DNA from 3 places in the Flavobacterium sp. MR2016-29 genome. Region 1 is predicted to be linked to each of the others. Evidence: riboswitches for the same ligand, from Rfam matches in the RefSeq annotation. Region 1 holds a riboswitch; each other region holds the start of a gene.

Evidence for each region. Region 1 has a riboswitch for S-adenosylmethionine ahead of IR010_RS16615 (TlpA disulfide reductase family protein). Riboswitches for the same ligand answer to the same signal wherever they lie in the genome.
Region 2: linked by a shared signal. The riboswitch ahead of IR010_RS15745 (alpha/beta fold hydrolase) and the one ahead of IR010_RS16615 (TlpA disulfide reductase family protein) in region 1 are both predicted to bind S-adenosylmethionine.
Region 3: linked by a shared signal. The riboswitch ahead of IR010_RS15675 (homocysteine S-methyltransferase family protein) and the one ahead of IR010_RS16615 (TlpA disulfide reductase family protein) in region 1 are both predicted to bind S-adenosylmethionine.

Annotation. Positions count from the first base shown of each region.
Region 1 covers NZ_JADKPU010000008.1:123,199-134,287, forward strand. The annotation lists gene IR010_RS16590 (ABC transporter ATP-binding protein) at 1-139, opposite strand, end outside; gene IR010_RS16595 (RagB/SusD family nutrient uptake outer membrane protein) at 208-1,572, opposite strand; gene IR010_RS16600 (TonB-dependent receptor) at 1,584-4,904, opposite strand; gene IR010_RS16605 (FecR family protein) at 5,118-6,161, opposite strand; gene IR010_RS16610 (RNA polymerase sigma factor) at 6,354-6,956, opposite strand; SAM riboswitch class I at 7,484-7,583, shown strand; gene IR010_RS16615 (TlpA disulfide reductase family protein) at 7,876-8,865, shown strand; gene IR010_RS16620 (aminotransferase class V-fold PLP-dependent enzyme) at 8,922-10,418, shown strand; gene IR010_RS16625 (hypothetical protein) at 10,461-10,892, opposite strand; gene IR010_RS16630 (adenylyltransferase/cytidyltransferase family protein) at 10,956-11,089, opposite strand, start outside.
Region 2 covers NZ_JADKPU010000007.1:175,205-186,293, reverse strand. The annotation lists gene IR010_RS15760 (O-acetylhomoserine aminocarboxypropyltransferase/cysteine synthase family protein) at 1-1,052, shown strand, start outside; gene IR010_RS15755 (aspartate kinase) at 1,287-2,375, shown strand; gene IR010_RS15750 (hypothetical protein) at 2,982-3,185, shown strand; SAM riboswitch class I at 3,374-3,482, shown strand; gene IR010_RS15745 (alpha/beta fold hydrolase) at 3,555-4,544, shown strand; gene thrA (bifunctional aspartate kinase/homoserine dehydrogenase I) at 4,546-6,960, shown strand; gene IR010_RS15735 (OsmC family protein) at 7,039-7,464, shown strand; gene IR010_RS15730 (trans-sulfuration enzyme family protein) at 7,591-8,763, shown strand; gene IR010_RS15725 (RDD family protein) at 8,961-9,464, shown strand; gene IR010_RS15720 (RrF2 family transcriptional regulator) at 9,609-10,019, shown strand; gene IR010_RS15715 (sulfite exporter TauE/SafE family protein) at 10,134-11,036, shown strand; gene IR010_RS15710 (phosphoadenylyl-sulfate reductase) at 11,059-11,089, shown strand, end outside.
Region 3 covers NZ_JADKPU010000007.1:160,168-171,256, forward strand. The annotation lists gene IR010_RS15655 (class I SAM-dependent methyltransferase) at 1-615, opposite strand, end outside; gene metF (methylenetetrahydrofolate reductase [NAD(P)H]) at 821-1,777, opposite strand; gene metH (methionine synthase) at 1,945-4,620, opposite strand; gene IR010_RS15670 (hypothetical protein) at 4,970-5,230, opposite strand; gene IR010_RS15675 (homocysteine S-methyltransferase family protein) at 5,301-6,305, opposite strand; SAM riboswitch class I at 6,639-6,755, opposite strand; gene IR010_RS15680 (NAD(P)/FAD-dependent oxidoreductase) at 7,102-8,154, opposite strand; gene IR010_RS15685 (bifunctional precorrin-2 dehydrogenase/sirohydrochlorin ferrochelatase) at 8,252-8,833, opposite strand; gene cobA (uroporphyrinogen-III C-methyltransferase) at 8,935-9,708, opposite strand; gene IR010_RS15695 (HEPN domain-containing protein) at 9,701-11,089, opposite strand, start outside.

The DNA.
Region 1 (11,089 bases):
TAGTTGATTTTCCCGCTCCGTTAGACCCTAAAAGACCTAGAATTTTGTTTTCTTTAATTTCAAAACTTATATTTTGTATTGCCCAATCCTTACTGTATTGATGTGACAAATCCTCAACTCTTACAATTGTTGTTTCCATAGTGAATTTTAAAACCTCAAGAATGCTTTTCAATGAAAAACATTCTTGGGTATTTATTTTAATATTATTTAATATCCTGAATTTTGAGTCAAAAAGGGATTAGAGCGAATAGCCGTTTCAGGTATCGGGAAAAGGCTGTCTGCAGAAGTCCATGTTTTTCCCGCAGTTGCACCCAATACTTGGTCTATTGTTCCGGTTCTTTTAAGATCGAACCATCTGTGGCCAAACTCTGCAAAAAGTTCGCGTTCTCTTTCTAAAGCAATTAAAGCTAATAATTGCGTAGGATCTGTCAGGGTAGTTGAAGGCAATAAAGCTCTATTGCGAATCACATTAATATCTTGCTGTGCTCCTGTAATATCATTTGATTTTACTCTGGCTTCTGCTCTTATCAAATAAAGTTCTGCCAATCGAATAACAGTTGAACGTTCTACAGGAGTTGTTACATAAGCATTTTTATATTTTCGAGGTGCTAAATATAGGACTCCGTCACTTGCCGCAACACTAATTGTCCAGTTTGTTTTTCTGGCATCTCCTGTTTCAAAAAGTGTATTTCCTTTTCGAAGCAAATAAGTTCCTGCTGTAGAAAATAATGCAGCACCTTCATACGAATACGCTGTTGTAAAATAAGGTATTTGCCAGATTGCTTCGTTATTATCAGCAATAAACGGACTGTTAACTGAAGTTAATCCAGTAATCATTTTATAAGTCGCAGTTTGACTGATTACTGCACTTGCGTGAGTAGAAGCTTCTGTCCATTTTCCTAAATAAAGATTTACTCTTGCCAATAAAGCTTCTGCTGCCCATTTTGTAGCTCTAATACGCTGTGAACTGTAATTGCTGTAATTAACAGGAAGGTCATTAGAAGCATCTGTTAAATCAATAACAATCTGGTTGTATATTTCAGCTTGAGTGTTTCTCGGCGCTAAAGAAGTTTGATCTACATTTGTGGTTAAAACCAAAGGTACATCTCCCCAAATATTAGTCATATAAAAATAGCAGTAGGCTCTTAAAAACTTTGCTTCAGCAATCCAACGCGGTGTTTTGCTTGCTGTTAGTGTTTTGCTTTCGCTTATTCCTTCTATAACGCTGTTTGCATTAAATATGGTTTTGTAAAAGCTTGTCCACATTGCGCCAGTATCTCCATCATTTACAGGGATTTCGTTTGAGGTATAAACATTTGCAAGCTGTGTTTTTAGAATAAGTTCGTCTGAAGTCTGTCCAAAATCAGCGTGCAGCGAACCGTAAAAAGCATAAGTTACCATACTGTTGTAAATTCCGTTTACAGCAGCTTCTGCAGTAGGATCAGACGCATAAATAGTTACAGAAGATAACTCGTTGCTTGGAAGATCAACTTCAAGCATATCATCACAGCCCGTTAATCCTATCAAAAGAAAAAACGAAAATATATAAGTGTATTTAGTATTGTTTTTCATGTCTTTTAGATTTAAAATGTAAACTGAGTTCCAAGTGTGATCGTACGCAACGGAGGCAAATTTAAACCTTGCGTTTCAGGATCAAATCCTTTGTATTTTGTAAAAGTTACTAAGTTTTGTCCTTGAAGTGAAAGACGTATATTCTGTATGAATTTTTGCGTGCTTTGGTCTAACGGAATGTTATAAGTAGCGCTTACATTTTTAAGTTTAATATAAGAAGCATCTACAATTGTTGCCGTAGAACCTGCATAGTTAGAGAAACTAGCTTGGTAAGCAGAACTCAATACATTTCCTTGAGCTATATAATCATTGTATTCATCTACTTGATAATTTGCTAAACCATAAGGATATCCTGGCTGTATGGCGATAGACGAAAGCAGGCTTCTTCCTTCTTGTTTAACAAATTGAAATAAAAAGTCAAGAGAAAATGCTTTGTATGAAATCGAGTTTGAGATTCCACCATAATATTTAGGATAAGACGGACCATAATATTTTCTGTCTCCATTTCCTGTCTGAGCAAATCCTGTTGAAATTTTTCCGTCTCCGTTCGCATCTTCAAACTGTGCTATTCCTGCTGCGTTTACGCCTGTGAAATTGTATAAATATCTGCTGCTTAACGGATTTCCAACTACATAAGTTGTGTAATAACTAGAAGTTTCTATACCTGGAAATGACAATAATTTATTCGAGTTTTTAGAAATGTTGAATGAAGTTGTCCAGCTTAGGTTTTTCGTACGAATATTAGTTGTTCCTAATGTAAATTCCACTCCTTTATTTTCAACTTCAGCATTTAAATTGGCTTGATAAGAAGTAAATCCAGCTTGGGGGCTCAAAGTTGCGCTTACCAATTGATTTCCAGAAACGTTTCTGTAATATGCCGCACTGAATGAAATACGATCGTTAAGGAAACTTAAGTCAATTGCAGCTTCAAATTTCTTAGTAACTTCCCATTGAAAATTTGGATTAGCAATTCTAGTTGCAGACATAGCAGAGTTTCCTATTCCATACGTTGAAGTACTGTAAGTGTTAGCATATCCGTAATCTCCAATAGCATCGCTTCCAACTTCTCCGTAGCTTGAACGAAGTTTACCAAAACTAAGCCAAGTCCAAGAATCTCCTTTCAAGAAATCTTCTTCGGTAAAAATCCATGCACCTCCCACAGAACCAAAATTTCCGTAGCGGTTGTTGGCGCCAAAACGTGATGATCCATCTCTTCGATAATTTACATTCAGAATATATTTGTTTAAAATATTATAATTTACTCTGCTAAAAAGAGAAGCATATTTATATTCAGATGAACCATTGTAAATCGTTGCTGTCGTTGCAGTTCCTGTAATACCTATAAGATTGTCAGAGCTATACCCTGACGTATTTACATACGAAGGCATTTCAGATTTTCTGTTCTGCCAAGATCCACCTACTAAAGCCGTAAGATTACCTTTCCATAACGGAGTAGAATAATTTAATTGAGGATCAATACTAAAATTATTAGTATTATTAATTGAAACGGTGTACGATCTTGAAGTATTTAGCGAAATGTTATTGGCCGTATAATAAACATTATTCATTCCAGATGCCGGCAAAATTTGTTTTGACGTCATTTGCGCTCTTCCGTATCCTAAGTCTGTTTTAAAAGATAAGCCTTTTGCAATTTCAAACTGAACGCTGAAGCTTGTAATTAAATTGTTTCCTTTATCTTCAACTCTCCTGTCTAAAGCAGCAATTGGGTTTACATCGCTAAAATATGTTGGCGACCAATAATAGCTTCCGTCGGAATTGTAAATCGGGTGATTTGGAGCAGTATTAATAGCATAATTGGTAATATCGTAATAAGGCAATTTATTTTCATCAGTCGCAAATAATACTGAAGCTCCTAATTTCAGCTTTTTATTTAAAGTATAATGGTTGATATTAAAATTAGTAGAAAATTTATTATAACCAAAATCTCCCGGCAAAACAGTAGTTTCTTTATGGTAAGCACTGCTTAAAAGAAAATTGGTATTATCGCTGCCGCCTTTTAAACTTGCTGAAAAATCATTAAAATCAGCCGAACCGCCTATTAATTTCTGTTGCCAGTTTGTGTAAGCATTTTGGTCAAAAGCGGTTAAGGCGATGCCGTTACTAAAAGCACTTGGTGTCGCTTTGCCATTGGTTAATGCTGTTTGAAGCATGTTTAGATAAGTAGGAGTATCTAAAGTTTTTACCATATGTGCTACTTCTGAAATTCCAGAATTTGTATTTACAGTAAATACAGTTTTTCCAGATTCTCCTTTTTTAGTCGTAATAAGTACAACACCATTTGCACCTCTCGATCCGTAAATTGCAGTTGCATCTGCATCTTTAAGAATTTCGATGCTTTCGATATCATTTGGATTAATAATATTTAAAGGGCTGGTTGATTTTTGAGCGCCTCTAATTACTCGGTCTGATTGAACCTGCTCTTTGATATCGTCGCCGATATAAGGAACGCCATCAATTACATATAATGGCAAGTTGTCTCCTGCAATAGAGTTTGTACCACGAATACTGATATTCATATTGCTTCCTGCATAGCCAGAAGTCTGCGTTACAAAAACTCCGGGAGTTCTTCCCTGCAAACTCTGAAGAATGTTTGTTATAGGCTGTTTTTCAATATCTTCAGCAGTAATTTTTACAACAGATCCTGTAGAAGTTCTTTTTGTAGTGGTTCCGTATCCAATAATGACAACCTCATCTAATTTTGCTAAATCGGGCTGCATTTTGATTGTTATTGAAGTTTGATTTTCAACCGTAACTTCTTGGGTTTTATATCCAATATAAGATACTTTTAAGACATGTTTTCCTTTCGGCAAATTAATATAAAACTGTCCGTCAAAATCAGATATTCCTTGTTTGTTGCCACCAACAAGCGCAACGCTTACGCCGGGCAAAGGCAATCCGTTTTCATCTAAAATTTTACCAACAAGCGAATAATCAACTTCATTTGAATTTTCTGTTTTTGAAACTGTTGGAGCAGTTTTAGCAACTTCTTTTTTGTAAATCACAACATTTTTATCTACTTGTTTGTAGACCAAATTAGTGCCTTGAAGTACAGCGTCTAAGATATCACTAACAGTTCTGCGTCCTCTTGGTGTAGTAATTTTAGGAAAATCTTTTATGATTTGTGGCTGATAAGCAAACAGCAATCCAGTTTTATTTTCGATCGTTTTAAAAAGAGTCTTGATATCCTGATTATGAAGTTCAATATCTACAGATATAGATTCTAAATTCTGTCCGCTCATTTCGGTGGCAAAGACCATATGAGTACCACAGGTCAGTAAAAAGATGTGGAATAAGCTGATTCGCATGATCATAATTGTTTTTTTTGATAGGCGAAACAAAGAAGTGTTCTTTTCCCTATCAAACGTGGTTGTTTTACAGCGTAATTTCATAAATTTGCATGTTTTTTAATGGTTACTGGAATTAATTATTAAGAATCGTGGCCATCTGGTGTAGGAGCTAGATGGCTTTTTTTTGTTTAGTTTATAGGCTAGTTTTTTTAGGTTAATATTTTTTATCTATTTTTATTATTCACAGCCGTTTCCTTTCAGAACAACTGCGCCATTTTCGGTATAACGATATTCAGTTTCGATAACGCTGCAGATTACTTTTAAGATGTGATCAAGATCTTCATCATTAAGAAAACTTGCCGTAATTCTGCAATTTTTAATTTTTTCGTTAGATAATGTAATTGGCACTTTATATTTTTGAGAAATAAGCGAAATTGCCTCTTCCATGTTGATGTTGTCGAGAATTAAGTATTTGCTTTTCCATTCCATCACAATGACAGCATTCACTTGGTTTTGTTCGTACACAAGCGTATTTGTATTTACCTTAATCTGCTGATTAGGAGTAATTACGCCATATACTTTTTTAAGATCGCCAACCTGAACTTTACCGCGTTCTACAGTAACCTCAACTTCATCGGTATTGCTTTTGGCTTTAATATTAAATGCAGTTCCTAAAACTTGCGTTCTTACTTTTCCAGTATGAACGATAAAAGGTTTTTTCTCATTTCTTTGAATATCAAAATAAGCTTCTCCTGATAATGTCACTTCTCGAGTTTTAGTATCAAATTCATTTTGGTTGTATTCGATGCTGCTGTTGTCGTTTAAAAGTATGGTACTTCCATCTGGCAAATGTATAAGCTGTTTTCCGTGATACGCCAAAACTGGATTTACTTCTTCAGTCTCATTTCCTTTTGTTATAACAGGAACTGTTTTTTGGTTATAAACTAAAGCGTTTTTAACAGCAAAAAATATAAGAACAGTTGCTGCGATTGCAATTAAGGCACGTCTAATTTTTCTCGAATTTTCTTTTCTTGAAATCGGAATAACTTTAGTTTTTATATCAGATTCAGATTGCGAAAGGATAAATTGAAGGATATCGTCTCCCTTTTGTTTATCTAATTCCACATTATCGTTTTCTTTCAATAACAGCTGAATTTTTTCTTTTATGAAATCATCGTAAATTCCCTCTTGAATAATCTCCATCAGTTTTTTTTCTTCTGCCTCAGAGAGATTATTTTGAAGGTAATTTTCAAATAATTCTTCAAATACTTTTTTTTCCATTTATTTATAAATGTGAGTTAATACTAATTTATGGTAAGCTTGGGGGCTTTATTTTTTGAAAGAGCCATATTAAATTTAGGGGTAGCCTAAATAAATAATGATCTTTATTATAATGACGATTGAAAAATAGGGAGGGAGTAATCGAAAGTGAAAAAAATGTAAAAAAAAATAAATTTAGGTATAGTTCCTTGCTTATGGAAGAAGAATATAAAGCATCAAAAACAAAAGAATCGACATAAACATATTCATGTAAGGCGAAATTTTATGACGCACAAATTTTAATGCCAACGCCATATGTTTTTTTACCGTTTCTGTAGAAATTCCTAAATCTTCTCCAATTTTTTGGTGACTTAGTCCATCCCACTTGGCCATTTTGTAAATTTTTTGCTGTTGGAAAGGAAGCTGTTCTACAATTTGATTTAAAATAACATTATACTGATCGTCTTTTATAATCGTATCAGTATCGTTTGAAGAAGTATTAATGTGTTCAATTTCAGAAATTAAGGAAGTTTCTCTAGCTATTTTTTTAATCATATCGAAAATATGATTTCGAGATACAATAAAAAGATAATTTTCGATGCTGGCTATTTCGGCAAGGTTTTCATGATTTTGCCAAATTTTTAAAAATACATCTTGTACAGCTTCTTCTGCCAAAATTTTAGATTTTGTAATTTTTAAAGCTGTTGAAAAAACAATGTTTTTATATTGATTGTACAATTGTGTAAACGCCAGCTCGCTCCCTTGAGATAATTCATAGAGAAGTTTATTTTGCTCTGAACTGGAATTAATTGACATACTATAAACGTTTTATTCAATTTAGCAATATTATTTATTTTTTTTGAGACTTCAACAATAACTATCTATCAACAACTTCAGAAATGCTATTTTGATAATTTATGACTCTGATTATTGGAGTATTTAAAAAATAACTATTGTAATATTAAATAAGATTTAAATTGTGATTAACTCTGTTTTAAGTTTACATTATTGAATTGTAAGTTAACTCTTGTTTTAGTTGAGAAAAACAACAAGTTAGAGTTTTAAATTAATCGTTTTTTGAAGGATATTTATAAAATGATTCAAGTTTTTTATCTCTGACATTGTAATTTAAAAATGATTTAGAATCTAATTTACATTTGAAAGTTAATAAGATGAACAGTTTATTTAATAATACTTAATTGTTCAGTGATTTAATTTATTGATATTAAGTCTATAAAGTTCTTTTAAGATTTTATTTTTAAAATTTTAAAAAAAAACTTTTTTAAACTATACTAATTCTGTAGAATTTGTATATATTTGCATCAGCAAAGAAAATTTTGCATGACTTATCCAGAAAGACTGAGGGAGTAGGCCCTATGAAGTCTTAGCAACCTGTTGCCAAATAAGGTGCTAAATCCTTCCGCTTTGGCGGACAGATAAGAACGATTTCCTAAGAAAATCTGAATAAGCTCATTAATTATTTAAAACTTTTACAATTAAGATGAAGAATGAGCCATTATTTTTACAAGCTAGTCCCGAACACACTAAACTATCATTCACAGAAAACAAACTCATAGTTTTCCGAATGTGAAGCTGATAATTTTTAATCCCCTTTTTTCTGTTTTTACAACATTTGATAAAAGCCATTCCAAAAGTGACAGAAGAATTTTTTTGTCCAATTTTAAACTAAACGACAACAAATTATACTTAAAATTCAATTTAAAATCCAAACCAAATGAAAAAGATACTAATCGGTTTTGCTTTATTTCTTGGCTTTACCCAAACTCAGGCGCAAGAAAATAATTTACAATTAAAAGGAACTGTTATAGATACAGTAGCAAATTATGTTTACCTGCAAAAATTCCACAACAAAATGTTTACTACGATAGATTCAGTAAAAGTTGTAGACGGGAAATTTGCTTTCAAAACAAAAGTAAAAACTCCAGAACTTTATGGTTTAAGTGTTAATACAGAAAATTCGCCATTTTATATTTTCTTAGAAAAAGGTCCAATTACCGTAAAATTAAGTCCAAAGAAATATTACAGCGCTTCTGTGGTTGAGGGATCAGTTTCTCAGGAATTATTCGATGCTTATAGAAAAGAGAATGACATCGAAATCAGCAAATTTATTACAGAGCATCCAAATTCTATTGTTTCTGCCTATGTTTTATATCGAAATTGGTCGTACAGATTAACACCAGATCAAATTTTGGCAAATATAGCTTTGCTTGATAAAAGCCAGCAAAATACCACTTACGTGAAAGAACTAAAAGAACTTGTAACGGTTTTAAACGGATTACAGATTGGCAAAAAAGCACCAGATTTTACAGGTAAGAATCCTGAAGGAAAATCAGTTCAGCTTTCTGAAAATTTAAAAGGCTATACTTTAATCGATTTTTGGGCTTCATGGTGTGGACCATGCCGAAAAGAAAATCCAAATATTGTAGCTGCTTACAAAGAATTTCACGACAAAGGATTCAATATTGTGGGCGTTTCTTTGGATAAAAAGAAAGAAAACTGGGTAAAAGGAATTCAGGATGATGGTTTAAACTGGATTCAGGTTTCTGAATTAACCTTTTGGAACAGCACAATCGCTAAATTATATGGTGTAAGAGCAATTCCGGCTAATTATTTAATCGATTCAAAAGGAATTATTGTAGCAAGAAATCTTCGCGGAGAGGAACTTCAAACTACACTTAAAGCACTTTTAAATAAAAAGGTTTAATCATAAAAAGGAAATTTTCTAAGAGAAAAATAGATTAAAATTTAAATGATAAGGAAATGAATGCGATTGAGACAGAAACACAACAAATAGAATTAGAATGTTATTTTTCTAAATTTAGAGCAAATACAATTGGAGTTAATCATACTTTTAAATCGGTTTACGGCAAGCAAAAATTACTGTATGCAGATTGGGTTGCGAGCGGCAGATTATATGGTCCGATTGAAGATATCATGCTGACTAAAATAGGTCCGATGATTGCCAATACGCATTCATTTTCGAGTCAAACCGGAAAAACTTCAACGTATGCTTATCAGCATGCGAGAGAACTAATCAAAAAACATGTAAATGCCAATGCAACTGATGTTTTGGTAACTACAGGAACAGGAATGACGGCGGCTTTGTCTAAACTGCAGCGCTACATTTGTTTAAGAAAAACTGATACTACTGAAAACGAGAAAACAAAAAATGAAAATGAGCGTCCAGTTGTTTTTATTACGCATATGGAGCATCATTCGAATCAGGTTTCTTGGTACGAAACAATTGCCGATGTTGTGATTTTACCTCCAAATGAAGACAATTTGGCCGACCCTAAAATACTATCAGAAATCATAAAAAAATACGCAGACAGACCTTTAAAAATTGGTTCTTTTACTGCTTGCTCGAATGTTACAGGAATCATTACACCTTATCATGAACTGGCAAAAGTAATGCACGAAAATGGAGGTTTTTGCTTTGTAGATTTTGCTGCTTCTGCTCCGTATGTAGCAATAAATATGCATCCTGACGATCCAGAAGAACAATTAGATGCTGTTTTCTTTTCTCCGCATAAATTTTTAGGAGGTCCCGGAACTTGCGGTATTTTGGTTTTTAATGAACAATTATATAAATCTACTTATCCTGATAATCCTGGCGGAGGAAATGTAAAATGCACAAATCCGTGGGGAGGTTATTATTACAGTGATGTTATAGAAGTTAAAGAAGATGGCGGTACGCCTGGTTTTTTGCAAGTAATAAGAACAGCCTTGTCTTTAGAACTTAAAGATAAAATGGGAGTTCATAATATAAAAAAAAGAGACAAAGAATTACTTGATCTTTGTTATGAAGAATTGCAGAAAGTAGAGGGTTTGTCTCTTTTAGGTGATTTGGAAACAGAGCGAATTGGCTGTATTTCTTTTATAGTCGAAAATATTCACTATAACTTAATTGTCAGACTTTTAAATGATAGATTCGGAATTCAGGTACGTGGAGGGTGGTCGTGTGCAAGTACGTATGCACATTATTTATTTGATATTGATCAGAAAAAATCTGAAATAATAACAAATGAACTTCTTCAGAGAAATCAAACCAATAAGCCAGGATGGGTGCGTTTGTCATTGCATCCGATTATGACAAATGAAGAAGTTTTGTTTATTTGCGAAGCGATTAAAAAAGTAGTTTCAAATCATAAAGAATGGCAAAAAGATTATCGTTATAATCCTTCTACAAATGAATATGAAAGCAGTATTGAACAAGAAAATATTGCAGAAGATGTTAAAGAATGGTTTAAGCTGTAATGCTTAAACCAATTAACAAATAGATCATCAAGAACAAATTTTTTACAACATATAACGATTGGTCTTTTTTGAAAGATAAGAAAGTGCCCCTGTTGACCACAATGCTAAAAATATTAAAACAGGCTGAAAACACAATCTAATAAATCGAGATTGGTCTGTATCTAGTCCAAAGGCATCAGTTCCATTTAGATATTGAGCAATATTGCCTGGAAAAACCAAAACATAAAAAACAGCCAGTGCTATTCCAAATTCTATTTTGTATTTGGTTAAAAAAATCATTCCAATTCCGAGAATAATTTCTACAATTCCAGAGAGGATTACAACAAGATCTTTATCCAAAGGAATCCAATTTGGAACCTGAGCTTGAAAATCATCTCTTTGAAAAGTAAAATGTCCAATTGCGGCAGTTATCATAAAAATTCCCAGCAATATCCTGAAGAAATTTTGAGTTTTAGAAGTTTCAATAGTGCTCATAATAATGTTTTTTTAATAAATAAGTTTGTCAACCTATTGTTGAGTTTAATTTTTTAGTTCGATTTATTTAACAAGTTTTAAGCTCTCCAGCTGGTATACTTCTTTTCGAAGACCGCTACTAGAAAATCGATGATTTCTTTGATTAAAAATCAATTTAATATTCATCTTTTCGCAATAGCTTCTTCCTGTAAAGCTTA
Region 2 (11,089 bases), on a different contig from region 1:
CTGGAGCTTCAGCAATTTCGACTACTTTTTTGACTTTGCTAAAAGCGGGTGATCATATTGTGGCTTCAAATAGTTTATATGGAGGAACTTATAATCTTTTAAAAGTAACTTTGCCTCGTTTAGGAATTACAACCACTTTTGTAGATCCTTCAAAACCCGAAAATTTTACAAAAGCAGCTAAAGAAAATACAAGAGCTTTCTTTGTTGAATCTTTAGGAAATCCGAAATTAGATGTTTTAGACTTGAAAGGAATTTCGGCGGAAGCCAAAAACTTTAAAGTACCGTTTATTGTAGACAATACGGTTGCTACTCCTTATTTATTGAATCCGATTGAGCACGGAGCCAATATTGTAATTCATTCCTTAACTAAATATATTTCCGGAAACGGAACTTCATTAGGTGGTGTTATTATTGATGCCGGAACTTTTGACTGGTCGAACGGAAAATTTCCTGAATTTACAGAACCTTCAGCAGGTTATCACGGATTAGTTTATCACGAAGCCTTAGGAAATGCTGCTTTTATTGCGAAAGCAAGAATCGAAGGTTTGCGTGATTTTGGTGCGGCTTTGAGTCCGTTTAATGCTTTTCAAATCATTCAGGGATTAGAAACTTTGCCAATCAGAATTAAGAAACACAGCGAAAATGCTTTGGCTTTAGCCGAATGGTTAGAGAAACAAGAAGAAGTAGTCTGGGTAAATTATCCGGGTTTAAAATCAAGTAAATATTACGATTTAGCACAGCAATATCTGCCAGAAGGTAAAAGCGGTATTATCACTTTTGGATTAAAAGGCGGTTTTGAAGCGGCTAAAAAAGTAGTAGATGAAACGAAATTATTTTCACTGTTGGCCAATATTGGCGATACAAAATCGCTAATTATTCATCCCGCAAGCACAACACACCAGCAATTGTCTGATGATGAACAATTAGAAACTGGAGTTTCAAAAGATTTGGTCCGACTTTCTGTAGGTATCGAAGATATTGAAGATTTAATTGCTGACCTGCAAACTGTTTTTGCAAGCGTTACACAATCGCAATACAGTATAAAAAATTAGGTTTTTTTGTTTTTTGTTTGAAAATTGCCTTTAGCAATGTGGTGTTGCTAGGGGTGATTTTTTATGAAAAAACGTTTAGCATAAATATTTCACCATAAGTACTATAAGTTCATTTTTAGTAAAGCGCATTGTATTACCGACACATTGAAATCCGCCTAAGTGTCAAATATTATAGATGAGATTATTAAATGAACTTATAGTATTTATATATGGAAAAAATTAAAAATTAAAATTATGTCAAAGCTTAAAATAAATATCATCCTTTTCGGAATTGGAAATATCGGAAGCACTTTAATCAATCAGATTATCGAAAGTCAGGAATTTTTTCTTCAAAGTAAAAATATCGATTTTCATTTTCCGATAATTACTAATTCTACGGTCGCTTTTTTCGAGAAAGAAGGCGTTGGATATGCTTGGGAAACCAATTTTAGAGAATTAGCTGTTCCTTTTAAAATAGAAGATATTGTTGAATTTGCAAAGGAAAACGAATTCGAAAATTTAATTGCAGTCGACGCTACCGCCAGCGACGAACTGATTGGGCATTACAACACATTGATTCAAAACGGCTTTAATATTGTAGCGGTAAACAAAAAAGCGAATACATTGCCACTTAGTCTTTATAAAGAAATAAGAGAGAATCTGAAAAAATACGACAAAGAGTTTTTGTATGAAACCTCGGTAGATACAGGTTTTCCCGTCTTGCAAACGATAAGAGATTTGTATTATTCGGGCGAAAAGATTACAAAAATCAGAGGTGTTTTTTCAGACAATCTGAGTTATGTTTTTAACCGATTTTCTTCTGAAGAAACTTCTTTTTCTTCTGTTTTAAAAGATGCTAGTCTGCTTGGTTTAATGCGTGCTACTTTCAAAGAAGATTTATCCGGAAACGATACGGCGAAAAAACTGCTTATTTTAACGAGGGAAATTGGGAAGGATTTTGAACTTTCAGATATAAAAATCAATTCTCTTATAAATCAAGAACATTTAGAGAAAAACGGAATACTTAATAAAGAAGCAATAGACCGATATTTTAAAATCGCAAAAATCACTCAAGCCGACAATCATGTTTTGAGATATGTAGGAGAATTTGATATTGAGCGAAATTTATTAGAAGTCAAATTAGTTTCAGAACCTATTACATCTGCAATCGGACAATTGAAAGGTTCAGATTCTATTTTTGAAATTTATACACAATCGTATTCGGCGGTTCCAATTGTAATTCAGAGCGCATCACCATGTAAGCAGGCTATTTCGAGAGGAATTATAACAGACATTTTAAAAGTAGCTGAAAAAATAAAAAATAAAGAAACGATTTGGCTGTAGTGGATTTATATTAGTTAGTTCTTTGATATTTTGAAACAGAAAAATTATGATTTTATTTGTAGGTTTAAGCTTATAAATAATAAAAATGACTTTTTGTAAGATGTTTTTTAACGTTTAAATCATGTTTTTTAACGTTTTTTGTAATTAATTGCTTGATAGTCACTTGGATTATTGAAAAAATATTCGCACATTTGTAATACCTAAAAACTACCAAAAACAAATTTAGTTATCTAATAATAGTTATGCAGATCGAATAAACAGTTGACTATAATATTATTTCTTAGATTTTTTGAAAAGAATAAAAAGTAAGAATGTGTCAAGAGTTTCGAGAAGCTTATTAAAAATATAAAAATGCAAAATTTTTTAAAAATAGCAAGTAAATCACAGATGAATAAATCCCTACAGATGAACATGAACAAGATGTTTAATGTCGCACTTATTTGTGTACGCGTCTGTTGATACTAAAAGTATATGTAAGTTTTAAAAACTTAAACCCTTTTGGTATTAAAACCCAAAAGGGTTTTTTTATTTCATCAGGTTACCATAACAAAAAAACAAAGAAAAAATAAAGATTATAAAACGCTAACAAACTTAAACTTAAATATTATGAGCACATTAAACTACATAACCAAAACGTTTTCTACATTGAAAAACTTAAGAACGAAAAGAAACAATCCGCCACCGCCAACAAATGAATTGATACATCCAAGATTTGGAATAACGGAAACGGATAAAAAAGAAATTAAAAAAGAACCAAATTCTTTATTGTTTTTGATGTATTCAAAAGAAAATGAAACACTTTTTATCTAACTCAAAAAGTATTATAAAATAAGGGTAAACCTGCTTAATTTTACTGAGCAAATTGTTCGGTAATTTTTTGCGTACATTAGTTTTGGTTTGAATTATGTTCAGCAAATTCCGGAATCAGTTTCGATAAAATTTGTTTGTTTAAGAAATTAGTAGTTAATTTGCACCTTTAAGTTCAAAAACGTATTGAAATGTTATAAAGAAAGGACGAGGGATTAGACCCGATGAATCCTTAGCAACCCTTCGCTAAAGCGAAGAAGGTGCTGCATTCTACCACGCCCAAACGTGGAAAGATAACAACAAGAATTTTTCTAGTTTCACTCTAGACTTTTCTTTCTAATATTTCCACATACAAATCAATTAATAAAAGATTTGAAATTGGAAAATATACCAAGTCCCATTATAATTCAAGATTTCATCACAGAAAGTGGTGCACTATATCCGTTAGTACCCTTAAGTTTTACACTTTCTGGTTTGCCGTTGCACAGTGCTCCAATCGTTTTGGTCAACCATGCCTTAACAGGAAACGCTCAGGTTACAGGCGAAAATGGGTGGTGGAACGACTTAATTGGCGACGGAAAAACAATTGATACAAGCAAGTACACCATTCTGGCATTTAATATTCCAGGAAACGGGAATGATTCGTTTATAGTTGAAAATTACCAAGATTTTACGGCTAGAGATGTTGCGCGCATTTTCATAAAAGGAGTTAAAGCTTTAAATATTGAGCAGTTGTTTGCTATAATCGGCGGTTCTGTGGGTGGCGGTATCGCTTGGGAAATCTTGGCTTTGGAACCCAACATTGCCGAAAATTTAATTCCGATTGCAACCGACTGGAAATCGACCGACTGGATGATTGCAAATTGCTTTTTACAGGAACAAATCCTGAACAATTCCTCTAAACCAATAGAAGATGCAAGAATTCATGCAATGTTGTGTTACCGTTCTCCTGAATCATTCAAAGAAAAATTTAAACGAACCATTAACCAAGATCTTTTGATTTTTAATATCGAAAGCTGGCTGGCGCATCATGGTAAAAAATTACAAAAAAGATATCAATTGTCATCTTATAAATTGATGAATCAATTGCTAAAAACCATAGACATAACTCGAAATAGTGATGATTTCGAAACCTTATTGTCGAAAACAACTGCATCGATTCATATTATCGGAATCAATTCGGATTTGTTTTTTACACCAAAAGAAAACCTGGAAACTTTTCAGGAATTAAAGAAATTTAAAGAAAATGTTTTTTACAGCGAAATAGATTCGGTTCACGGACATGACGCTTTTTTAATCGAGTACAAACAATTAGATCATTTACTTGCCGATATTTTTAAGGCAGAAACAATAGCAAAATAAAATGAAAATATTAAAATTTGGAGGTAAATCGTTATCAAACGGAGAAGGACTAAACAAAGTCGTTTCAATCATTTCAGATAAAGTAAATCAAGGCGAGCAAATTGCCGTTGTCGTTTCGGCACGCGGTAATGCGACAGACGAATTAGAAGACATTTTAAGAATTGCAGCTAAAAATGGAAATTACAAACCTTTGTTGGAAAGCTTTAAAGCCTATCAAATTTCAGATTTCCCGCAAGTCGATTTATCAGAAGAGTTTACTATTTTAGACAAACTTTTTGAAGGTGTAAGCTTAATTGGAGATTACAGCAATAAAATTAAAGATCAGATTTTATCAAAAGGAGAATTGCTTTCGGCTAAATTACTGACTTCAATTTTAGTTGAAAAAGGAATTCCTGCGAATTTTGTTGATACAAGAGAATTGCTCAAAACCGATTCGAAATTTGGCGACGCACAGCCTTTAGAACAGCTTTCTAAGAAAAATGTTATCAATTATTTCAAATTGCATAATGGTTCAACAGTAAACATCGTAACAGGTTTTATTGGTTCAAACAACAACAATGACACAACGACTTTAGGAAGAAACGGAAGTAATTATACGGCATCTTTAATTGCTAATTATTTAGATGCCGAAGAACTTCAAAATTTTACTCACGTTGACGGAATCTACACAGCAAATCCTGATTTAGTTGCCGATGCTAAAAAAATCGAATATTTGTCGTTTAACGAAGCGAACGAATTAGCGAATTTTGGAGCAACAATTTTGCATGCTAAAACGATAATTCCTTTGTTGGAAAAAAATATTCCGCTTCGTATTTTAAATACATTCAATCACGAAAACCGCGGTACTTTAATCACTTCAGATTCTGCTAAAGAAGGAATTAAAACGCTTTCTGTTTTAGAAAACGTTTCGTTAGTAAATCTTGAAGGCCGAGGATTACTTGGAAAAGCTGGAGTAGATGCCCGAATTTTTAAAGTAATGGGCGATCATAATATCAGCGTAAGTATTATTTCGCAAGGTTCTTCAGAAAGAGGAATCGGACTTGTTGTTGCTACTGATAAGGCTACAACTGCAATGGTTGAATTAGAGAAAGAATTCGAAAACGACTTTTATTCTAAAGACGTAAATCAGATTACAGTAACCGATAATGTTTCGGTAATTTCGATTATTGGCCAGGATTTAAGTACTTTTCATAAACCATACACTGCTTTAATCAAAAATAAAATTGTTCCGATATTATTCAACAACACTGTAACGGGTAAAAACGTGAGTTTGGTTGTTAAAAAAGAAGAATTAAACAAAGCCTTAAATGTTATTCACGGTGAAATCTTTGGTGTTTCTAAGAAAATAAACATCGCGATTTTTGGTCACGGATTAGTAGGCGGAACGTTAATCAATCAAATTTTAGAATCGGCTTCAGCTATCGAAAAACGTAAAGATGTTAAATTGAATGTTTTTGCAATTGCAAATTCTAAAAAACTGCTTTTAAACAAAAACGGTGTAACTTCAAGCTGGAAAAATGATATTGCAAGCAAAGGAGATGGTTATACTATTCAAGATATTATCGCTTATGCAAATGAATACCATTTAGAAAATTTAATTGCAATTGATAATACAGCAAGTGCAACTTTCGTTGAAAATTATATTCCGCTTATAGAAAGCAGTTTCGATTTGATTTCATCTAATAAAGTAGCGAATACTTTGAGTTATGGTTTTTATAAGGAAATAAGAAAATCTTTAGCAGAAAATCAAAAGAATTATTTGTACGAAACCAATGTTGGTGCAGGTTTGCCTTTAATTGATACTATTAAATTATTGCATCTTTCTGGTGAAAACATCACAAAAATTAAAGGCGTTTTCTCCGGAACATTGAGCTATTTATTCAATAATTTCTCTGCAAAAGATGTTCCGTTCAGCCAGATTTTGCAAGAAGCAATTGACAACGGATACACAGAACCAGACCCGCGTGAGGATTTATGCGGCAACGATGTGGGAAGAAAATTATTAATTCTGGCAAGAGAATTAGATTTGCAAAACGAGTTTGAAGAAATCTCAATTCAGAATCTTATTCCAGAACATTTACGTGATGGAAACGTTAGCGATTTCTTAACCAAATTAAAAGAATTTGACCCAATTTACGATAAAATAAAAGCCGATCAAAAACCAAATCACGTATTAAGATACATTGGCGAATTGTCTGGAGATTTACAAAATGATAAAGGAAATCTGGAAGTAAAATTAGTTTCTGTTCCTTCAGATACTGCTCTTGGCGGCTTAAAAGGTTCAGATTCTTTCTTCGAAATTTATACAGAATCGTATGGAGATCGCCCGATTGTTATTCAGGGAGCTGGTGCAGGTTCTGCTGTAACAGCAAGAGGCGTTTTTGGAGATATTTTAAGATTGTCGGATAAAGGATAATACGATTTTAGAGTGCAAATTTTAGACTTGAGATTTTAGATTTACAAGACTATAACAAAACAAAAAAATAACAACACAATGAAAGTAACTTTAAACAGAGTAAATGACGCATTTCATTTTAAAGTAAAAAATGAACGCGGACACGTAGTTGACGTTGACAGCAGAGCCGAATTCGGTGGAAGCGATTTAGGCGCCAGTCCGATGGAGCTTGTATTAATGGGCGTTGCAGGATGCAGTGCAATTGATATGATTTCGATTTTAAAAAAACAGCGTCAGGAAATTACTTCTTTTAATGCTGAGGTCGAAGGAACTCGCGTACAGGTTGACGAAGCAAAACCTTTTAAGGAAATCGATGTGATTTTCTATTTAGAAGGCGATATCATTCCTGAGAAAGCGCAGCGCGCCGCACAGCTTTCTTTCGAGAAATACTGCTCAGTTGCGAAAACTGTTGAACCAACAGCAACCATTAGCTACAAAGTTGTTTTAAACAACGAAATATTATAAGAATTAGTCAATTAGATAATGCTATAATTGAATAAGTGATTAGACTCGTTTTGGTTTAGATTTTAAGTTTGGTTTGAAATTGAAACTTGAAACCTCAAACCTGAAACAAAAAAAAATAACAACACAATGAATAAAGAAGAATTTGGTTTTGAAACTCAAGCCATAAGAACACAATTAGAAAGAACTCAGTATTTAGAGCATTCGGTGCCATTATACTTATCGTCAAGCTTTGTATTTGAAGATGCCGAAGATATGAGAGCTTCTTTTACAGAAGAAAAAGAAAGAAACATTTACAGCCGTTTCAGCAATCCTAATACAACAGAGTTTGTTGACAAAATTTGTAAAATGGAAGGTGCAGAAGCTGGTTATGCTTTCGCAACGGGAATGGCAGCAGTATATTCAACATTTGCGGCTTTGTTAAATGCTGGAGATCACATTGTTTCTGCAAGCAGCGTTTTTGGTTCTACGCATGCATTATTCGTTACTTATTTTCCAAAATGGAATATCGAAACTTCTTATTTTGAGATTAATAAGCCTGAAACGATCGAAGCTTTAATCAAACCAAACACGAAAATATTATACGCAGAATCGCCTACAAATCCTAGTGTCGATGTAATTGATTTGCAATTGTTAGGAGATATAGCGAAAAAACACAATTTGATTTTAATTATCGACAACTGTTTTGCAACGCCTTATATTCAACAGCCAATTAAATTTGGAGCGCATTTAGTCGTACATTCTGCAACTAAATTGATTGACGGTCAAGGCCGAGTTTTAGGTGGTGTTACAGTAGGAAGTGAAGATTTAATCAGACAGATTTATTTATTCTCAAGAAATACAGGTCCGGCTTTATCTCCGTTTAATGCCTGGGTTTTATCAAAAAGTTTAGAGACTTTGGTCATTCGTGTAGAAAGACACTGCGAAAATGCATTGAAAGTGGCTGAATTTTTAGAATCGCATCCAAATGTAAACAGTGTAAAATATCCGTTTTTGAAATCGCACCCACAATATGAAGTTGCGAAAAAACAAATGAAATTGGGCGGCAATATTATTGCTTTTGAAATTAAAGGAGGGATTGAAGCAGGAAGGAAATTTTTAAATAAAATAGAGCTTTGTTCATTATCAGCAAATATTGGCGATACAAGATCAATTGTAACGCATCCGGCATCGACAACACACAGTAAATTATCTGAAGAAGATCAATTGGCTGTTGGGATCACGCAAGGTTTAGTTCGTGTTTCTGTTGGTTTAGAAACTGTAGAAGATGTTATTGCTGACTTAAGACAAGCGCTGTCTTAAAATATTTAAGACTTTAGTTTTCAGGGCTTCGGTATCAGATTTTAAAACCTGAGATTTATCAAATAACGATTTTTGACTGTAAATTTAGTACTGTTAAAAATCGTTATTTTATTTTAGGTTATTTCAGTAAAAAGTATATTTTTGTTAATAGCGAAATCAAAAAGTATTCATAACCAAAAACTTAAACCCAACCACACATGAGTAATTCTACTTACATTTTAGATGAACATTTATTAGTATCAGGCGGAGCACGCTTTTTAAATTACATTATAGATCTTGTTTTTTTTCTATTTCTTTTCTTTGCAATCTTAGTTCTAATTGGCCTTATTAACGGATTATTTGGTTTAAACTCAGTTAGTCTTTGGCTTGACGGATTGGGCGATTTTGGATGGAATTTTCTTTTTATTTCAGGATCACTTATTTATTACAGTGTAATGGAAGGATTGTTTGGAAGATCTATAGGTAAATTTATTACAGGAACTATTGTAGTAGATGAAAATGGAGAAAAACCAAGTTTCGGAACTATTTTTAAAAGAAACTTATGCCGTTTTATTCCTTTTGATGCTCTTACTTTTTTAGGCGGTTCAAGAGGCTGGCATGATTCGATTTCTGATACGTATGTAGTAAGCAAAAAAGGTTTAGACGAAAGTGTGAAGTCATTTCATGAATTCAATTTAATTGGTGTTCAGGAAGTAAATTAGTTAAACTATACTAATTTAGTAGAATATACTTATCTAATCTGTTATTATTCTCGCTCAAAAATCATATTTTTGTTGCATAAAATATAAAGCATGTATGTTTTGTCTAAAATCTAACATACATGCTTCAATCTAAAATTTATATAAGTGCTTTCAAAGAAAACAAAATACGGAATTAAAGCTTTAACTTACTTAGCCAGACGCGAAAACAATGAACCAGTACAAATTGCTGAAATTGCCAGAAGCGAACATATTTCAATTAAGTTTTTAGAAAGTATCTTATTATTGCTTAGAAACTCTGGTTTTCTAGGCGCTAAAAAAGGAAAAGGCGGTGGTTATTACTTGATAAAAGATCCAAAAGATATCAGTATGGCCAAAGTTTATCGTATTCTCGAAGGTCCAATTGCGTTGCTTCCGTGTGCAAGTCACAATTTTTATGAAAAATGTGATGATTGTGATGACGAATCAACTTGCGCAGCAAGACGCTTAATGACTGAGGTTAGGGATAATACGCTTAAAATTCTCGAAAGTAATTCTCTCGCAGACATTGCTTTTTAATCGATAAAAATTATCAAAAAAAATTTTGAATTTAAAAAAAAGTGTTACTTTTGCAAAGTAATCTACTAAGCCGATAGGATAATGGATTTTAAAAATGAAAAAAAACATAGCAATATGGAGAAGGAACTGAAACTAAATAATGTTGGTATTAAGTCTGATACGTCAATAAAAGAAAAATTATGGGTTGCTATACCTATTATTTTATTGGTAGGCTTGTTATCTACGCTGATATACAATCATTATGCTGAATTTTCCTGGAACGGATTTGTAAGCGGTTTTAATCAAGAACTTCTTGTCTTTTTCTTAATTGGTGTTTTTGCACAATTAGTAGATGGTACATTAGGAATGGGGTATGGAGCAACTTCTACTTCATTTTTATTAGCATACGGAGTGCCGCCGGTAGTGAGCAGTACAGCAGTTCACGTTTCGGAAATGTTTACAACGGGTGCATCGGCGCTTTCACATCACCGTTTTGGAAATATTAATAAAAAACTGGTAAAGCATTTATTAATTCCAGGTGTGTTAGGTTCGATAACAGGAGCTTATTTATTATCTGATGTAATTAATGGAGAAATTATTAAACCATTTATTGCAGTTTACATGATTGTTTTGGCCATTATTATTATCAAAAAGGCACTCAAAAAGACAATTGTAAAGAAGAAAACTAAAAAATTAAGCATTTTAGCCCTTTTTGGAGGTTTTATGGATTCTGTTGGCGGTGGCGGCTGGGGACCAATCGTGACTTCAACATTATTAGGAAGAGGAAGAAATCCACGATATACAATTGGTTCAGTAAATGCGGCTGAGTTTGCAATTTCATTTGCAAGTGGTATAACATTTATGCTTTTTGGTGGTATTCATGGCTGGCAAGTAATCATTGGTTTGATTTTAGGAGGCGTAATAGCTGCTCCGTTAGCTGCTTTTTTGGTAAACAAGATTAAGAGAAAGCCAATGATGGTGGCGGTGGGGATTTTAATTATATTACTGAGTTTAAAAACATTATCAAAATTATTATAGTACGCTTAGGAAGGAGAATAATATGAATGCAAAAGATATAGAAGTATTATTAG
Region 3 (11,089 bases), on a different contig from region 1:
TAATTCGCCCGTTTTGGTTTTTACTTTTTCTGTTAAAGTGGCTATTTTAATAATTTTGAAAGGTGTTTTTTGAACCAGTTTCTCCACTTTTTCCGTGTTGTAAAGTTCAAATTCGAATTTAGTAAAAGGAAGCTGTTTCATAAAACTTTCTTCTGCAAAAGTGATACAGAAAATACCGCTAGGTTTTAAAACACTATATATTTCTAAAAGCAGTTTTTCAGGCTCTTCCCAGAAATAAATAGTATTTACCGTAAATATTTTATTGAAAAAGGCTTCTTCAAACGGAATTATATTTCCGTCATAAAGTGAAAAGAAAGCCTGTTTTTGAGAGACAAAATTTCTATTAATTTGGCGTGCTTCATGAAACATTAATTCAGACATTTCGAGTCCATAATATTTCAGTTTTTGTGCTTGTTCGAATAGAAATTCTAAATGTCCTGCATTTCCATGACCTAATTCTAAAATAGAATCTCCCTCTTTTATATTTAAATTTTGGATGGAATTGCGCGTCATGTTGATGTTGGTTTCATGCATCATGTTCGCCATTTCAATTCCTTTTTCTCCCGTTGGATGTTTTAGCTGTGAGGCAATTGCTTGTAATTCTTCATTTTTCATAAGGGTAAGGTTTAAATTCCAAATTTAAATTACTTAGTCAATTCTTTATCGCTCGGATTGAAATTCCAATTATCTTATGATTTTGTCATTTCGACCGAAGGGAGAAATCACACGAGAAACTCCGTATAGAATGTCACCAATCTTTGTCGAATTACGAGTGTGATTTCTCCATTCAGTCGAAATGACAAACTTTAAATTTAAACTCTTAAAAAACCTCACTCGCAATCTGGCGAATATTCTCCGATTTTCCCATTGAATAATAATGCAAAACAGGAACTCCAGCTGCTTTTAATTCAAGAGATTGCTGAATTGCCCATTCGATTCCGACTTGTTTGATTTCAGCGTTATTTTTGCATTTGTCAACTGCATCAATTAAATCTTCCGGCAAATCAATTCTGAAAATTTGCGGCAGGATTTGTAAATGTCTTTGGACAGCAATTGGTTTAATTCCAGGAATAATCGGAATAGTGATACCCATTTCTCTTGCTTTTTCAACAAAAGTAAAATATTTAGCATTGTCGAAAAACATTTGTGTTACCACATAATCAGCGCCAGCATCTACTTTTTCTTTTAGTCTTTTTAAATCTGACTGCAACGAAGGAGATTCTAAATGTTTCTCCGGATAACCTGCAACACCAATACAAAAATCGGCTTTGTTGTCGGCATCCATAACTTCATGGAGGTATTTCCCGCAGTTTAAATCATTGATTTGTCGAACCAAATCAATAGCAAATCTGTTTCCTCCAGCTTTAGGAACAAAAGATTGCTCGTCTTTCATAGCATCGCCACGAAGTGCCATTACGTTATTGATTCCCAGATACTGACAATCAACCAGCATATATTCTGTTTCTTCCTGCGTAAACCCGCCACAAAGCAAATGCGGTACAGTATCAACATTATATTTATGTTTTATAGAAGCGCAAATTCCAAGTGTTCCCGGACGCATACGAGTTAACTTTTTATCTAAAAGCCCGTTTCCTTTATCAATATAAATATATTCTTCGCGAGAAGTTGTCACATCAATAAACGGCGGTTTAAACTCCATTAACGGATCAATATTATCGTATAATTCCTGAATGCTTTTCCCTTTTTGAGGCGGAATAAGTTCAAATGAGAATAATGTTTTTCCTTTTGCGTTTTCTATATGTTCTGTTACTTTCATTTCTTAAGTTATGGGTTATGAGTTAAGTGTTTTGAGTGTGTTCGTGTAAAAAATCTGAAATCAAAAACTTAAATCAATCTTTTTATTTGTTTCAAGTTTCAGGTTTCAGGTTTCAAGTTATCCTAAGCAACTTGAAACCTGAAACCTGAAACAAAAATAACTTTTCGTTAATCTGCTATATTAGGATTCAACCATTTCATTGCATAATCTGTTGGAACGTTGCGTCGTTTGGCATAATCTACAACTTGGTCTTCTTTTATTTTTCCAAGTCCGAAGTATTTACTTTTCGGATTCCCGAAGTAATATCCGGAAACAGATGAAGCCGGCCACATTGCCATACTTTCTGTTAGAGTTACTCCAATTTCTTCGGCTACATTTAAAAGCTTCCAGATTGTTGGTTTTTCCAAGTGATCCGGACAAGCTGGATATCCAGGTGCCGGACGAATTCCCTTATAATTTTCTTCGATCAAATCCTCAGTCGACAGTGATTCTTGAGGATCGTAACCCCAGAAATCCTGACGTACTTTTTCGTGCAGATATTCGGCGAAAGCCTCAGCAAAACGATCGGCTAAAGCTTTAACCATAATCGAATTATAGTCGTCTAAATCTTTTTCGAATTCGGCAGCCCATTCGTCAACACCAAAACCTGTTGTAACACAAAATGCACCCATATAATCTGTAATTCCTGAGTCTTTTGGCAAGATAAAATCAGACAAAGCGATGTTTGGAGCACCTTTCGTTTTTTGCGATTGCTGACGAAGCGTTAAGAATTTCTCCAACACTTTTCCGTTTTCATCACGCAATTCGATATCATCATCATCAATTTGGTTTGCAGGGAAGATTCCGTAGATTCCCTTCGCAGTCAATTTTTTCTCGGCTAAAATTACTTTCAGCATTTCCTGAGCATCTGCAAAAACAGAAGTTGCTTCAGTTCCTACAACCTCATCCGTTAAAATTGCGGGATATTTGCCGAACAATTCCCAAGTTCTAAAAAACGGCGTCCAGTCGATATACGGGACTAAAACATCCAATTCAACTTCGATGATTTGATTACCAATAAATTTTGGCTTCGTCGGAACGTATTCATCCCAATCCAATTGTAATTTATTTTTACGCGCTTGCTCAATCGTCAGGAAATTTTTATCTCTTGAACGATTTAAAAACGTTTCTCTAAACGCATCGTATTCTGCACGAATATCGCTTGCATATATTTTACGGTTATGATCTAAAAGATTTCCTGCTACCGTAACAGCTCTAGAAGCATCATTTACGTGAATTACAGTTTCTCTGTATTGAGGCGCAATTTTCACGGCGGTATGCGCGCGCGAAGTCGTTGCTCCGCCAATCATAATCGGGATTTTAATTCCTTGTTTGTCTAATTCTTTGGCTAAATACACCATTTCGTCAAGCGAAGGCGTAATCAGTCCGCTTAAGCCAATAATATCAACATTATGCTCAATTGCAGCTGCAATAATTTTTTCCGGAGGCACCATAACACCAAGATCTACAATCTCGTAGTTGTTACAAGCCAAAACTACAGAAACGATGTTTTTACCAATATCGTGAACGTCGCCTTTTACCGTTGCCATTAGGATTTTTCCGTTTCCTTGCTTGTCTCCGGCTTGTTTGCTTGCTTCAATATAAGGCAATAAATAGGCAACGGCTTTTTTCATTACACGTGCCGATTTTACTACTTGTGGCAAGAACATTTTTCCGCTTCCGAATAAATCTCCAACCACGTTCATTCCCGTCATCAAATTGATTTCGATAACTTCAATTGGTTTTGTTGCTGCTAAACGCGCTTCTTCAACATCTTCTTCAATAAAAGCATCAACTCCTTTTACTAATGAATGCGTTATACGTTCCTGAACCGTTCCTAAACGCCATTCCTGAATCGCTTTTTCATCTGATTTTACTTCGCCTTTTACATTCTCCGCAAAATCTAAAAGTCGTTCAGTTGCGTCATCACGTCTATCTAAAATTACGTCTTCAACATGTTCTAATAAGTCTTTCGGAATATCATCATAAATCGAAAGCATTTCCGGATTTACAATTCCCATCGTCATTCCGTTCTTGATCGCGTGGTATAAAAACACCGAGTGCATCGCTTCACGAACCGTATCATTTCCTCTAAAAGAGAACGAAACGTTACTCACCCCGCCGCTAATGTGCGCATGTGGCAAGTTATCACGAACCCATTTTGTACCTCTAAAAAAGTCCAAAGCATTTAAGCGATGTTCTTCCATTCCGGTTGCAACGGGGAAAATGTTCAAATCGAAAATAATATCCTGTGGAGGAAAACCAACTTTATTAACCAAAATATCATACGAACGCTGACAAATTTCAACTCTTCGGTCAAAATTATCGGCCTGACCTACTTCGTCAAAAGCCATGATAATCGCTGCCGCTCCGTAACGTTTGATTAATTTGGCATGGTGAATAAAAGCTTCTTCACCTTCTTTTAAAGAAATTGAGTTTACAACGCTTTTTCCTTGTACTACTTTTAGACCTGCTTCGATGATTTCCCATTTCGAACTGTCGATCATAATCGGCACTCTCGAAATATCCGGTTCAGATGCAATTAAATTCAAAAATTTAGTCATTGCCTGAACACCATCAAGCATTCCTTCATCCATATTAATATCGATGATCTGTGCTCCACCTTCTACCTGCTGTCTTGCAATATCAAGCGCCTCGTCATATTTCTCTTCCTTGATTAAGCGAAGGAATTTTCTCGAACCTGTTACATTCGTACGCTCGCCAATGTTTACAAAAACACTTTCAGGCGTAATGATTAACGGTTCTAATCCAGCTAATACAAGGTCTCTTCTTTTTTCTGTCATTTTTTTTAAAGTTACTAAGATCCTGATCCCGAAGCCTCGGGACTAAGGTTCTAAGTTTTTTATTCTATTTTCTTTCCTGCGAGGTTTTTAAAACCTTGTAGGTATATTCGTTTTCAATATTTTAATTTGGGCGTGTCCTTCGGCCGGGCTATCCGTTACAAGTCCTCGCTCTTCCTTCGTCAGACTGTGGGCTTTTCACTTCTATCCCTCACGCAAACTCGGTTGAAACAAATAATCTATTTTCCACGATTTCAATTGTCCTTTTTTTCTACCGATGATTTCCTACGGAACATTTTATTCTCATTCAACCTGCAAGGTTTTTAAAACCTTGTAGGTTTGTTATTGACTTTTAATCACTAAAAATATGTTTCTCAAATCCTCCATTAAACACCTTTTCGATCCATACCCTAAATTCTAAATTTGTCGTAATATGATATATTTTACCATTACTTTCTATTTTGAATTTTTCGTTATTATCAATCTTACTTTTAATACTTTTTAATTCAGATACACAATATAAATATGGATTCATCGTATCATACCAATTTGAATTTAAAAAAGTTTTAAATACTTCCCCATCTTCTGAATAAACAATATGATCTCCATCCATTTAATAATATTTATATTTATCAAGTATATTCATACCTACAAGGTTTTGAAAACCTTGCAGGAGCGAAACTTTAGGCAATAACCGGCGCTACTCTCGGCTTATAACCTTTCGCAACCTCAGCAATCAACCTAATATGATCCGGAGTTGTTCCGCAACAACCCCCGATTATGTTGATTAAATTATCGTCTAAATATTCTCTGATAAAAGCCTGAGTCTGTTCTGGTGTTTCATCATATTGCCCGAATGCATTTGGCAGTCCTGCATTTGGATGTGCCGAAACATTAAACTGCGTGTGTTGTGCCAATGTTTTTAAATACGGTTTCAACAAATCGGCTCCTAAAGCGCAATTGAATCCTACGCTTAATAATGGAATATGAGAAACTGAAATCAAAAATGCTTCAACTGTTTGTCCAGAAAGTGTTCTTCCAGAAGCATCTGTAATGGTTCCTGAAACCATGATTGGAATATCGATATTGCGTTCGTCTTTTACTTCTTCAATTGCAAAAAGTGCTGCTTTGGCATTTAAAGTATCGAAAATAGTTTCTACCAATAATAAATCACAGCCACCATCCATTAAAGCTTCAACTTGTTGTTTGTAAGCGATTCTTAAATCGTCAAACGTTACGGCTCTATAACCCGGGTCGTTTACGTCTGGCGACATACTTGCCGTACGGTTTGTTGGGCCGATTGAGCCGGCTACAAAACGTGGTTTGTCTGGATTTTTTGCAGTAAACTCATCGGCTACTTCTCTGGCGAGTTTTGCCGATTCGTAGTTTAATTCGTAAACCAAATCTTCCAAGAAATAATCGGCCATACCGATTGTAGTTCCTGAAAAAGTATTGGTTTCTACGATATCTGCACCGGCTTCGTAATAAGCAGCGTGAACATCGCGAATTGCTTGTGGTTGTGTTATGGATAGTAAATCGTTGTTTCCTTTTAATGGATGCGGAAAATCTTTGAAACGCTCTCCACGAAAATCTTCTTCCGAAAAGTTATAGCGCTGCAACATGGTTCCCATTGCTCCGTCAAGGATTAGGATATTTTTTTTTATTGCTTCCTGAATTGTTATTGCCATCTTATATTTGCCGCAAAGACGCTAAGGCGCCAAGCTTTTTTAATTATGATTTTGAAGGCTCTATTTAAACCCAACAGTCCCGAAGCCTCGGGATTGAAAAGCCTGTCGGATTTAACCTTCGATATTTTTTTTCAAATTAATTCCAAAAGTGCACAATTGCCTGCTCATTAGCCCCGATTGAGCCGGTATCCTCGCAGTGAAACGGAGAGATATAGGCGAAAGCGGGAACTATTGACAGCAAAAATGCGCCAATGATTCGCTCATGATACTGAATTGCTTCAGTAAATATTGTAAGTTGTCTGGAAAAGTTTGAGAAATACAAGTAATGTATTTGTGTTATCTATCTTTAATACTGGAAAATGTTGTATAAAGTAGAATTTAGCACCTTCTTTATGATAAAGGGTTGCTAAGGTTTCATTGGGTCTATCCCTCCGCCTTTCGTGATAACTGACAATAATTTTAAGAACAGTGCAAAGGTATGAAATAGGCTTTCGATTTGCAAATGTTTTTTTTCTAAGGTTCTGAGGTTCTAAGTCGCTAAGGTTCTGTTAAAGCTTGACTTTGATTTTCAAATATAGCCCGCGGTTTCAACCGCGGGGAACATATTGTGATAATTCATTGTTCCTTGTTAATATATTATATTCATGCGTTGTGTTCATGCGTTGTGTTCCAGTGGTTGAAACCACTGGCTATGTTTAATTTGTTTCTAAAAAATAAAGCCCAAACTTTAAAAAGTTTGAGCTTTCTATATAAAAAATCTTAGTCACTTAGAACCTTAGTTTCTCAGCATCTCAGATTAAACTATCGCCTTGACAACTGCTTTTGGAGCTTCTTTACGAGTTCCGTCAAAACCGTCTACACCAGAAACTGTTGTATATTTCAATACGTATTTTTTACCTGGATTGATGATTTGGTATGCCGCCTGACACATTAAAGTTGCTTCGTGGAATCCACAAAGGATTAACTTTAATTTTCCTGGGTATGTGTTTACGTCTCCAATGGCAAAGATTCCCGGAATGTTTGTCTGGTAATCTAATGCATTGTTTACTTTAATGGCATTTTTTTCGATTTCTAATCCCCAGTCTGCGATTGGTCCTAATTTTGGTGTTAATCCGAAAAGCGGAATAAAGAAATCAGTTTCGATTTTACGGTGTGCGCCGTTTTCTTCTATATCTAAAGATTCAACGTGCTCTGCACCATTGATTCCGATAACTTCTGCTGGAGTAATCAATTTGATTTTTCCGGCTGTTTTTAATTCCTGTACTTTTTCTACAGAATCTAGCGCTCCTCTAAATTCATTTCTACGGTGAATTAAAGTAACTTCTGACGCTACATTTGCCAAGAAAATACTCCAGTCTAAAGCTGAATCTCCTCCTCCGGCAATTACAACTCTTTTATCTCTGAATTTCTCCGGATTTTTAATGAAGTATTTAACTCCTTTATCTTCATAAAACTCGATATCTTCAATCAGTGGCTTGCGTGGCTCAAAACTTCCTAAACCTCCTGCGATTGCGATAACAGGCGCGTGAAATTTAGTTCCTTTATTTGATGTTACAATGAAACTTCCGTCTTCTTGTTTTTCGATGGTTTCAGCGCGCTCTCCTAATGTATAACCTGGCTCAAACTGCTTAATTTGTTCTTGTAAGTTATCAATTAAATCTCCTGCTAAAACTTCTGGGAAACCAGGAATATCATAAATTGGTTTTTTTGGATACAATTCTGAAAGCTGTCCTCCTGCTTGTGGCAATGCATCTAAAATATGGCATTTTAATTTTAATAATCCTGCCTCGAAAACGGCAAATAAACCTGTTGGGCCTGCTCCAATTATAAGTATATCTGTTTTAATCATTATGGTTGTTGTTTATAATCATTCTTAATAATACAAAGAAACGAATAATTTATTCTATTTTCAATGATTTTTATCATTGATTTCTCTGCTTAACTTTTTACTCTTTATGTTTTAATGAATCGGTTATCTCGTTCATTCTTTTTACTTTTTCTTCAAAATCGCCTTTCAAGGTTCTTCTGTATTCATTGAGGTTTTCAACCATTTTATTGATGTCCTCCGGAATTACTTCTTCAAAAAACTCCCGCAATCTTTTGGCGGTTGTTGGTGATTTTCCGTTTGTCGAAATGGCGATTTTTACGTTTCCTTTCGTTACGATTCCGCCTAAATAATAATCACATAAATCTGGCGTATCGGCAATATTGCAAATCAAATAACGCTTTCTCGATAAATCGTAAACTCTTTTATTTACTTTTAAATCGTCTGTACAGGCTATTACCATGTGACGTTTTTTGAGCATCTTCTTTTTGAACTTCGCTTCCGTCAATTTAATTGATGGATGCTTTTCTGCTAAAATTTTAATTTCTAAATGAAAATCGGGTGCTACAACCTCAACATTTGCATTTGGACTTGATTTTAACAAAAAAGAAAGCTTTTCCAGACCTACATTTCCTCCCCCCACAATTAATACGTTTAGATTGTGAAGTTTTAGAAATATTGGATATAATTCGTTTTGTTCCATTTTAATTTATTTTCATCCAATCAAAATTAGATGATTTTTCGATGAATATTGAATTAAATATTCATACGCTCCTGAAGTTGAAGCCTCAGGCTACGCTTTTCTTATCTTCCGATTTCTTTCGATAGAAATTCCTCGTAAAACCCTTTTAATTTGTTGCTTTCGCGAACAACTTCTCCTAAAACAATAATTGCTGGTGAACCTAATTCTTTTTGTTTTACAACTTCTAAAATCGAATCTACTGTTCCAACGCCAACTTTTTCATCTGCTGTTGTTCCTTTTTGGATGATTGCAACGGGTAAATTTCCTTTATTTTCTTTTTGAAACAAATCGATAATTTGAGGTAATTTGTGCATTCCCATCAAGATCACAACAGTTGCAGAAGATTGAGCTGCCAAAGCCACATCTGCAGATAATTTCCTGTCGGAAGTTGTTCCGGTAATGGCCCAAAAGCTTTCTGAAACGCCGCGTTTTGTAATCGAAATTCCCTGACTTGCAGGAACTGCAACTACAGATGAAATTCCGGGTACAACAATTGTTTCGATTCCGAAACTTTCCGCAAAATCAACTTCTTCGCTTCCTCTTCCAAAAATAAATGGATCTCCGCCTTTTAGTCGGACTACATTTCCGTATGTCAAAGCATTATCAACAATTAGTTGATTAATTTGATCTTGCGTATAGGCATGATTTCCGATTCTTTTTCCAACAAAAATTCTAATTGCATTTTTAGGTGCGTAATCCAGAATTTCTTCATTGGCCAAAGCGTCATATAAAACCACGTTGGCTTCAGCCAATGCTTTTACAGATTTGAGCGTAAGTAGATCAGGATCGCCCGGACCTGCACCGACTAAAGTTATTTTGGGTTTTATATTAAGCATTTGCTAATTCTTGAGCTCTGAAAGTTTCAATTTTATCAAAGAAAACTACTGCCTGAGCAATGTAATCTTTAGCGAAAGCTTCAGATGGTTCATTTTTATTGATTTGGTAAACCAAATCTTTAAAAGTTGAGTTTAATTCTATTTTATTTTTTTCAATAAAAATGGTATCAAACAAGTCTACAATTCCTGCGTGATTATTTGTTTTTTCGTTTTCAGACAATAACAAAGCTTTTGCTCCATTTACAAATCCTGCATAAGCATGATAAATAGCATCTGGCCATTTTTTCTCGTCGAAAGATTCTTGAGCCAAAATCAATTTCTCTTTAGCTTCAAACAATAAAGTTGCTACTAAATCGATCACTACTCCGGCACATTCTCCAACTCCAACTGCTTTTACGTAATTGTCTGCGTTACCCCAGTCTACAAAATCAGCTTCTGTTAAATTGGTAACATCTGCGAAAGGCTTTAGAATTTCATAGAAATATTTCTCTCCTTTTGCATCATAATAATTCAAGAATTTTTCTCCGTTTGCATTGGCATCATAATCATTTAAGATGGTACGTAATGCATCTGGTCCTCTACGGCTTGGAATTTTAATTACTTTATCAGCAAAACGTCCTGATCCGTTTCCTAATCTTCCTCCGCCTAATAAAACCTGTAAAGCCGGAGCAACTAATTTTCCTGAATTGATTGACATTCCTTGGAACCCAATTGCAGACATATTGTGCTGTCCGCAGGCATTCATACAGCCAGAAATTTTGATTTCGATTTCGCGGTTGTTTAAATACTGAGGATATTCGGCATTTAAAACTTTTTCTAATTCTTCTGCAATTCCGGTACTGCTTGCAATCCCCAAATTGCAAGTATCAGTTCCCGGACATGCTGTAATATCTGCTGTAGAATTATACCCTAAATGAACAAAGTTCAATTTGGCTAATTCCTGATAAAAGAAAGGAAGATTCTCTTCTTTTACGTGACGTATTACAATATTTTGACGCAATGAAAAACGTAATTCATTTGCTGCGTAATTTTTAATTAATGCCGCTAATAATCTGGCTTTATCCGTATAAAAATCTCCTAATAAAACTTTGATACCAATCGCGTAATAACCTTCTTGTTTCTGCTTAATTACGTTCGATTTTTTCCAGGCTTCATAAGCTGCAGTATCTTCAATCGTAATCTGTGGAGCTTCTAATAATGGTTCTGGAATTGGACCTTCAAAAGCGGTTGTATCAATTTCATAAGTTTCAAAAGCGATGGCTTTTTTCTCTTTTTCAACCAAATCAAGAAAAACATCTTTTCCTATTTCTTTGATTAAGAATTTCATACGTGCTTTCATTCTTTTAGCACGTTCTCCGTATCTGTCGAAAATACGAATGAT